2 linked regions of the Leptothrix cholodnii SP-6 genome follow. The protein of the gene in region 1 binds, or shares a complex with, the protein of each later gene. Links are inferred from orthologs where the notes say so. Each region holds a gene or a part of one and is shown on either strand. Other genes may lie near its edges.

Region 1 (3,766 bases):
CTCGCCGAGTTCGGGCAGGCACAGCGCCAGGTTGCGCAGCGCCACCTTGCGGCGCGCGCTGGCCAGGTGCCAGAACAGCCAGCCCAGGCCACGGCCGAGCGCCGCCTGCAGGCGCAGCGGCAGGCGCTGCAGCAGCTTGAGCAGGCCGAGCAGGACGTTTGCGGAGAAATCGCTCATGGGTTGCCCCCAGCCTGCGGCGCATCGCTCGCCGCCTCGGCCTGACGGGGATTCTTGTAGCGGTGGTAGCCCCACAGATACTGGCCCGGCAGGCCGAGGATCAGGCGTTCCATCGCGCGGTTGACGAGGGTGGCCGCGGCGATGGCCACCGCGTTGGGATCGGTGCTCGTGTCGACCGGCGGGGCGCCGGGCGTGCCCGGCATCGGCTCGGTCGGGGGGTCGACGCGGATCACGTAGCCGCGCGCGTCCGGCAGCCGCTCGCAGACCACCGGCAGCCAGGCTGCGCCGGTCTGCTGCACCAGCCGTGCGGCCAGCGTCATGGTGTAGGCCGGCCGGCCGAAGAACGGCGCCCACACGCCCATGCCTTCGGGCGGCACCTGGTCGGGCAGCAGGCCGATCGTGCCGCCGTTGCGCAGCGCGCGGATCATCTGCCGCACGCCCGACAGCGTGGCCGGCGCGGTCAGCAGGCCGGGGCGGTTGCGCGAGCCGGCCACCAGATCGCGCAGCCAGGCCTTGCGGGCCGGCCGGTAGAGCGCGGTCATCGGCTGGACGTGGCCGAAGCGCTCGGCATAGGCCTGCGCGATGACCTCGAAGGCGCCCGCATGCGGCGTCATCAGCACCAGCCCGCGGCCGGCGGCGAGGGCGGCCTCGACGTGCGCCTCGCCCTGCCACTGCACCAGCGCGCCGAAACGCGCTTCGGGCGGCCGGCTCCACAGCCAGGGCAGCTCGGCCATCATGCGGCCGGTCGACGCCACCGCGGCCCGCGCCTGCGGCCAGGCCAGCCCGGCCTGGGCGACGTGGTCGTGCATGCGGCGCCGGTAGCTCGGCGAGGCCCAATACGCCAGCCAGCCCAGCGGGCCGCCCATGCGCTGCAAAAAGCCCAGCGGAAGCCGGGCTGTTAGACGGAACAGGGTCGATATCACGGTATTAAAATTGCCACTTCGCCGAGTTAAAGAACAACTTGCGGGGCGACGGGTCGGAAATCCATGCACGGATTGTCCGACACGCTTCACCGAAAGGTGCTGATCCGAATCCGCTAAAGCGTTCGCCGCGAGCTCCCCCGAGACCCAAGGCGAACCGCCTGACGTCCTCAACCCTGGAGCCCTCACGTGGCGAACGACTTCCTCTTCACTTCCGAATCCGTCTCCGAAGGCCACCCCGACAAGGTCGCCGACCAGATCTCCGACGCCATTCTCGACGCGATCTTCGAGCAGGACCCGCGCAGCCGCGTGGCCGCCGAAACGCTGACCAACACCGGCCTGGTCGTGCTGGCCGGCGAGATCACCACCAACGCGCACGTCGACTACATCCAGGTCGCGCGCGACACCATCAAGCGCATCGGCTACGACAACACCGAGTACGGCATCGACTACAAGGGCTGCGCGGTGCTGGTCGCCTACGACAAGCAGAGCAACGACATCGCCCAGGGCGTCGATCACGCCAGCGACGACCACCTCAACACCGGCGCCGGCGACCAGGGCCTGATGTTCGGCTACGCCTGCGACGAGACGCCCGAGCTGATGCCCGCGCCGATCTACTACGCGCACCGGCTGGTCGAGCGTCAGGCGCAGCTGCGCAAGGACGGCCGCCTGCCGTTCCTGCGCCCGGACGCCAAGAGCCAGGTGACGATGCGTTATGTCGACGGCAAGCCGCACTCGATCGACACCATCGTGCTCAGCACCCAGCACAGCCCCGAGCAGAGCCTGGGCGACAAGATGATCCCGTCGTTCTACGAGGCGATCCGCGAAGAGCTGATCAAGCCGGTGCTGCCGAAAGAATGGATCACGGCCGAGACCCAGTACCTGATCAACCCGACCGGGCGCTTCGTCATCGGCGGCCCGCAGGGCGACTGCGGCCTGACCGGCCGCAAGATCATCGTCGACACCTACGGCGGCGCCTGCCCGCACGGTGGCGGCGCGTTCTCGGGCAAGGACCCGACCAAGGTCGACCGCTCGGCCGCCTACGCCGCACGTTACGTGGCCAAGAACATCGTGGCCGCCGGCCTGGCGCGCCAGTGCCAGATCCAGGTGGCGTACGCGATCGGCGTGGCGCGGCCGATGAACATCACGGTCTACACCGAAGGCACCGGCGTCATCCCCGACGCCGAGATCGCCAAGCTGGTCGAAGCCCATTTCGACCTGCGGCCCAAGGGCATCATCCAGATGCTCGACCTGCTGCGGCCGATCTACCAGAAGACCGCCGCCTACGGCCACTTCGGCCGCGAGGAGCCCGAGTTCACGTGGGAGCGCACCGACAAGGCCCAGGTGCTGCGGGCTGCCGCCGGTCTCTGAAGCCAGACACCCGGGCCGCAGGCCACTCGTCGGCATCGTCTGCCCATGACCCTGCGCCTGGAACAGCTGCGGCGCCACGCGCTGGCCCGCAGCCTGTTCGCACCCACTACCTTGCCGGCCGCACTGCAGCGCCTGGGCTTTGTCCAGGCCGACCCGCTGCGGGCGCCGGCCAAGGCCCAGGACCTGACGCTGCGCCACCGCGTGCGCGACTACCGCGCCGGCGAGCTGGAGCAGCGCTACCCGAGGCTGGGGGTCGAGGAAGACTTCTTCGTCAACTACGGCTTCGTGCCGCGCCGCGTGCAGGCCTTGCTGCAGCCGCGCCAGGCGCGCCGGGCGTGGGACGACGACCGCTGGCAGCAGGCCCGCGCGGTGCAGGACTTCGTGCGCCAGCGCGGCGTGGCCCACCCGCGCGAGGTCGACGCGCAGTTCGACCACGGCACGGTGGGCAACTGGTTCGGCGGCCGCTCGCGCGCCAGCACCGAACTGCTGGACGGCATGCACTACCGCGGGCTGTTGCGCGTGGCACGGCGCGAAGGCGGCACCCGGCTGTACGCGGTGCGCGAGGCCACGCCGGAAGCCGCCGACCCCTTGCTGGCGCTGGACACCCTGACCGATCTGCTGCTGCAGACCTATGCGCCGCTGCCTGCGCCCAGCCTGTCGCAGCTGCTGGGCCTGCTGCTGGGCGGCGGGGTGCCGCAATGGCGCCACCTGCGCGCCGCCACGCTGCAACGCGCCCAGGCGCGCTGGCCCGGCGCCGAGGTGGACGGCCTGCGCTGGCACTGGCCCGTGGGCGAGGACCCGGCCCGCAGCCGCCGCCACTCGCCCGAGCGGGTCTGTCTGCTGGCGCCGTTCGACCCGGTGGTCTGGGACCGCCGCCGCTTCGAGATCTTCTGGGGCTGGGCCTATCGCTTCGAGGCCTACGTACCCGCCGCCCGGCGCCAGCGCGGCCACTACGCGCTGCCGCTGCTGTGGCGCGACCAGGTCATCGGCTGGGCCAACGTGAAGGTGCAGGCCGGCCGGCTGATGCCCGACATGGGCTATGTCGACAAGCGGCCCGCGGAAGTGGCGTTCGGACAGGCGCTCGACGAGGAGTTGGACCGCCTGCATCACTTCCTGGGCCTGGGCTGAACCGAACTCCCGCGCTCACACCGGCTGGGTCGGCGCAAAGGCATCGACCAGATCGTCGACCGGCTGCAGGCGCGGCGGCTGTTCGGTGGTGCGGCCCAGGCGGACGTAGTCGACCTGCAGGGTCGTGATCTCGCCGTGGTGCAGCACCACGCAGTCGCCGTCGATGCGCT
Region 2 (3,697 bases), 390 kb from region 1 along the record:
GTGCCACTCGTTTGGCGAGCAGGTCGGCTTCGATCTCAAGCCGCGCGGCTCGGCCTTTGCCCAGGGCGCATTCAGCGTCACGCTCGACCAGCTGGTGAGCGCCGGATCGGTGCCCGTTCCGGACCACATCAAGCTCGACGTCGACGGCTTCGAGCACAAGGTGATCGCGGGGGCACTCACCACCTTGCGCGATCCGAAGGTCAAGACCGTCCTGGTCGAACTCAACACCCATCTGGACGAACACCGGCAGGTGATCCAGACCTTGCATGAACTCGGCTTCAGCCATGACCCGCAGCAGGCCCAGGGCGCTCTGCGGGCGTCGGGGGCCTTCGAGGGCGTCGGCGAGTTCATCTTCACGCGCCAGCTTGAAAAGAAGGTCGAACTGATCCAGCGCACCACGCTCAGGCTGCCGATGTCGAGCCGGGCCCGAGACGTGTTGCACCACGTGCTGGAGCGGGTTGCGCAGGCGCCGGTCACCGACGCGCCGTTCCCGCATGCGGTGATCGACGACGTGTTCCCGCCCGACTACTACGCCGAGATGCTGCGCCAGTTCCCGGCCTTGTCGAGCATGCGGCCGCTGAGCGAAACCGGACGTGTCGGCAAGGACAACTACAAGGAGCGCATGACCACGCTCTTTGAAGAAAGCGACTTCGCCCGTCTGAGCCAGGAGCAGGCGCGCTTCTGGCGCGAACTCGCGGACTGGATGTACAGCGACACATTCCTGCAAGCGTTTGTCGAGAAGTTCCACCAAGCACTGGAACCACGCATCGCCGCCGTGCAGCGGGCCGAAGGCCAACTCAACGTGCGTGGCGATGCGCTGCTGGTCAACGACCAGACCCGCTACGCCATCGGACCGCACACCGATGCGCCACATCGGCTGGTGACGTTCCTCTTCTATCTGCCGTCGGACACCTCCATGCAGGAACTGGGCACGTCGCTCTACCGGCCCAAACAAGCCGACTTCACCTGCTGGGGCGGCCCTCACTATCCACACGCGAAATTCGATCAGGTCGGACGGGTCGATTTCCTGCCCAACCGGCTGCTCGCCTTTCCGAAGACGGAGCGGTCATTTCACGGCGTCGAGCCGATCGATCGTGCCGACGTCAACCGGCGACTGCTGATCAACAACATCCGGCTCACGAACCGGGTGATGTACTGACCGGACAATAAAAAAGGGCCGCGTCACCGCGGCCCTTCTCACTTGCCTGAGCCGTGCTCAGACGGCGGACATCACATGTCCATGCCGCCCATGCCGCCCATGCCACCCATGCCGCCGGGCATGCCGCCGCCGGCGGCTTCATCCTTCGGAGCCTCGGCAACCATGCACTCGGTGGTCAGCATCAGCGATGCGACCGACGCGGCGTTCTGCAGCGCGGTGCGGGTCACCTTGGTCGGGTCCAGGATGCCCATTTCGATCATGTCGCCATAGGTGTCGTTGGCGGCGTTGAAGCCGTAGTTGCCCGAACCGGCCAGCACGGCGTTCACGACGACGGAGGCTTCGCCGCCGGCGTTGTAGACGATTTCGCGCAGCGGGGCTTCGATCGCCTTCAGGACCAGCTTGATGCCGGCGTCCTGGTCGGCGTTGTCGCCCTTGATCTCGCCAGCAGCCTGCTTGGCACGCAGCAGAGCCACGCCGCCGCCAGCCACGATGCCTTCTTCGACGGCTGCGCGGGTTGCGTGCAGGGCGTCTTCGACACGGGCCTTCTTTTCCTTCATCTCGACTTCGGTGGCCGCGCCGACCTTGATCAGTGCAACACCGCCGGCCAGCTTGGCCACGCGCTCTTGCAGCTTTTCACGGTCGTAGTCGCTGGTGGCTTCTTCGATCTGGATGCGGATCTGCTTGACGCGGGCTTCGATGTCGCCAGCGGCACCGGCGCCGTCGATGATGGTGGTGTTTTCCTTGCCCACTTCGACGCGCTTGGCCTGGCCCAGATCGGCCAGCGTGACCTTCTCGAGCGTCAGGCCGACTTCTTCGGCGATGACCTTGCCGCCGGTCAGGATGGCGATGTCTTCGAGCATGGCCTTGCGGCGGTCGCCGAAGCCAGGCGCCTTGACGGCCACGACCTTCAGGATGCCGCGGATGGTGTTGACCACCAGGGTCGCCAGCGCTTCGCCGTCGACTTCTTCAGCAATGATCAGCAGCGGACGGCCGGCCTTGGCCACCTGCTCCAGCGTGGGCAGCAGGTCGCGGATGTTCGAGATCTTCTTGTCGAACAGCAGGACGAACGGGTTGTCCAGCAGCGCGGCTTGCTTCTCGGGGTTGTTGATGAAGTACGGCGACAGGTAGCCGCGGTCGAACTGCATGCCTTCGACGACGTCGAGCTCGTTGTCCAGCGACTTGCCGTCTTCGACGGTGATGACGCCTTCCTTGCCGACCTTGTCCATCGCGTTGGCGATGATGGTGCCGATCGATTCGTCGCTGTTGGCCGAGATCGAGCCAACCTGGGCGATTTCCTTCGACGTCGTGGTGGCCTTCGAAGCCTTCTTCAGCTCGGCGACCAGGGCGTGCACCGCCTTGTCGATGCCGCGCTTCAGATCCATCGGGTTCATGCCGGCGGCCACGTACTTCATGCCTTCGCGCACGATGGCCTGGGCCAGCACGGTGGCGGTGGTGGTGCCGTCACCGGCGTTGTCGCTGGTCTTGGAAGCAACTTCCTTGACCATCTGCGCGCCCATGTTCTGCAGCTTGTCCTTGAGCTCGATTTCCTTGGCCACGGACACACCGTCCTTGGTCACGGTCGGGGCGCCGAACGAGCGCTCGAGCACCACGTTGCGACCCTTGGGGCCCAGGGTGACCTTGACCGCGTTGGCCAGGATGTTCACGCCTTCGACCATGCGGGCACGTGCCTCGCCGCCAAAGATCACGTCTTTTGCTGCCATGTTCAATTCTCCAGATTCAGTTGTTCGGGTGCGTGGCGTGGTGGCTTACTTGCCGACCACGGCGAAGAGGTCTTCTTCGCGCATCACGAGCAGTTCGTCGCCGTCGACCTTGACGGTCTGGCCGCTGTACTTGCCGAACAGGACGCGGTCACCGACGGCCACGTTCAGGGCGACGAAATCACCCTTGTCATTGCGCTTGCCCGGGCCGACGGCCAGCACTTCGCCTTGGTCAGGCTTTTCGGCGGCGTTGTCGGGGATGACGATGCCCGATGCGGTCTTGGTTTCTTGTTCAAGGCGCTTGACGATCACGCGATCGTGCAGGGGACGAAGCTTCATTGCATCTCCTAGGTAGGCTGAGCTGGATTCGGGTGGGGCGTCCGGCCCCTTGGACGGGAGCCTGGACCACTAGCACTCACCACCGGCGAGTGCTAACGAAAACAGATTATAGGAACGGTCCGCCGCGTTTCAAGAGGGGCGCCCGCACGATTTGTGTGGGCACGTGCGCCGCGATCAGGCGCGCAGGGCCAGCCGCGCGGCGGTCTTGGCGCCGCCGCCCTGCCCCGGCAGCGCGTCGATGGTCATCAGCAGCAGGCGCTGCAAGGCGGCCCACGGATCCTGCGGCCAGCCCGGTGCGCGCAGGCCCTTGACGATGCCGTCGCACAGGTGGGCGGCGGCGATCAGCTCGGCCAGCCGCTCGGTGGACAGGCCGGGCACGATGCGCTCGAAGAGCTTTTCCTTGACGCCCCAGACCCGCGCCTCGCGCAAGGCCATCGGCAGCGGCCGGCCCTGCTGCAGCGCCGCCTGCACGCGCGCGAGC

What was found. The genes of interacting proteins can lie anywhere in the genome.
Region 2: the proteins of metK (region 1) and groL are in contact, whole or in part, in a cryo-EM structure (PDB 8P4O), measured with the Escherichia coli proteins. The link is inferred for Leptothrix cholodnii SP-6 from one-to-one orthologs.

The regions. Positions count from the first base shown.
Region 1 is NC_010524.1:127,628-131,393, reverse strand. What follows is about bases 391-3,377. They hold metK (methionine adenosyltransferase), read left to right. Parts: upstream 391-1,286; coding sequence 1,287-2,468; downstream 2,469-3,377. Other genes in these bases: LCHO_RS00625 (DNA glycosylase AlkZ-like family protein), read left to right, coding at 2,514-3,377; LCHO_RS00635 (lysophospholipid acyltransferase family protein), read right to left, coding at 391-1,097. Outside these bases: LCHO_RS00640 (LpxL/LpxP family acyltransferase), read right to left, coding at 1-177; more of LCHO_RS00635, read right to left, coding at 174-390; more of LCHO_RS00625, read left to right, coding at 3,378-3,596; LCHO_RS00620 (hypothetical protein), read right to left, coding at 3,612-3,766. UniProt on the Escherichia coli protein: Catalyzes the formation of S-adenosylmethionine (AdoMet) from methionine and ATP.
Region 2 is NC_010524.1:519,769-523,465, reverse strand. Bases 556-3,473 are described here. They hold groL (chaperonin GroEL), read right to left. Parts: upstream 2,881-3,473; coding sequence 1,231-2,880; downstream 556-1,230. Other genes in these bases: holA (DNA polymerase III subunit delta), read right to left, coding at 3,391-3,473; groES (co-chaperone GroES), read right to left, coding at 2,926-3,216; LCHO_RS21900 (FkbM family methyltransferase), read left to right, coding at 556-1,159. In the rest of the region: more of LCHO_RS21900, read left to right, coding at 1-555; more of holA, read right to left, coding at 3,474-3,697.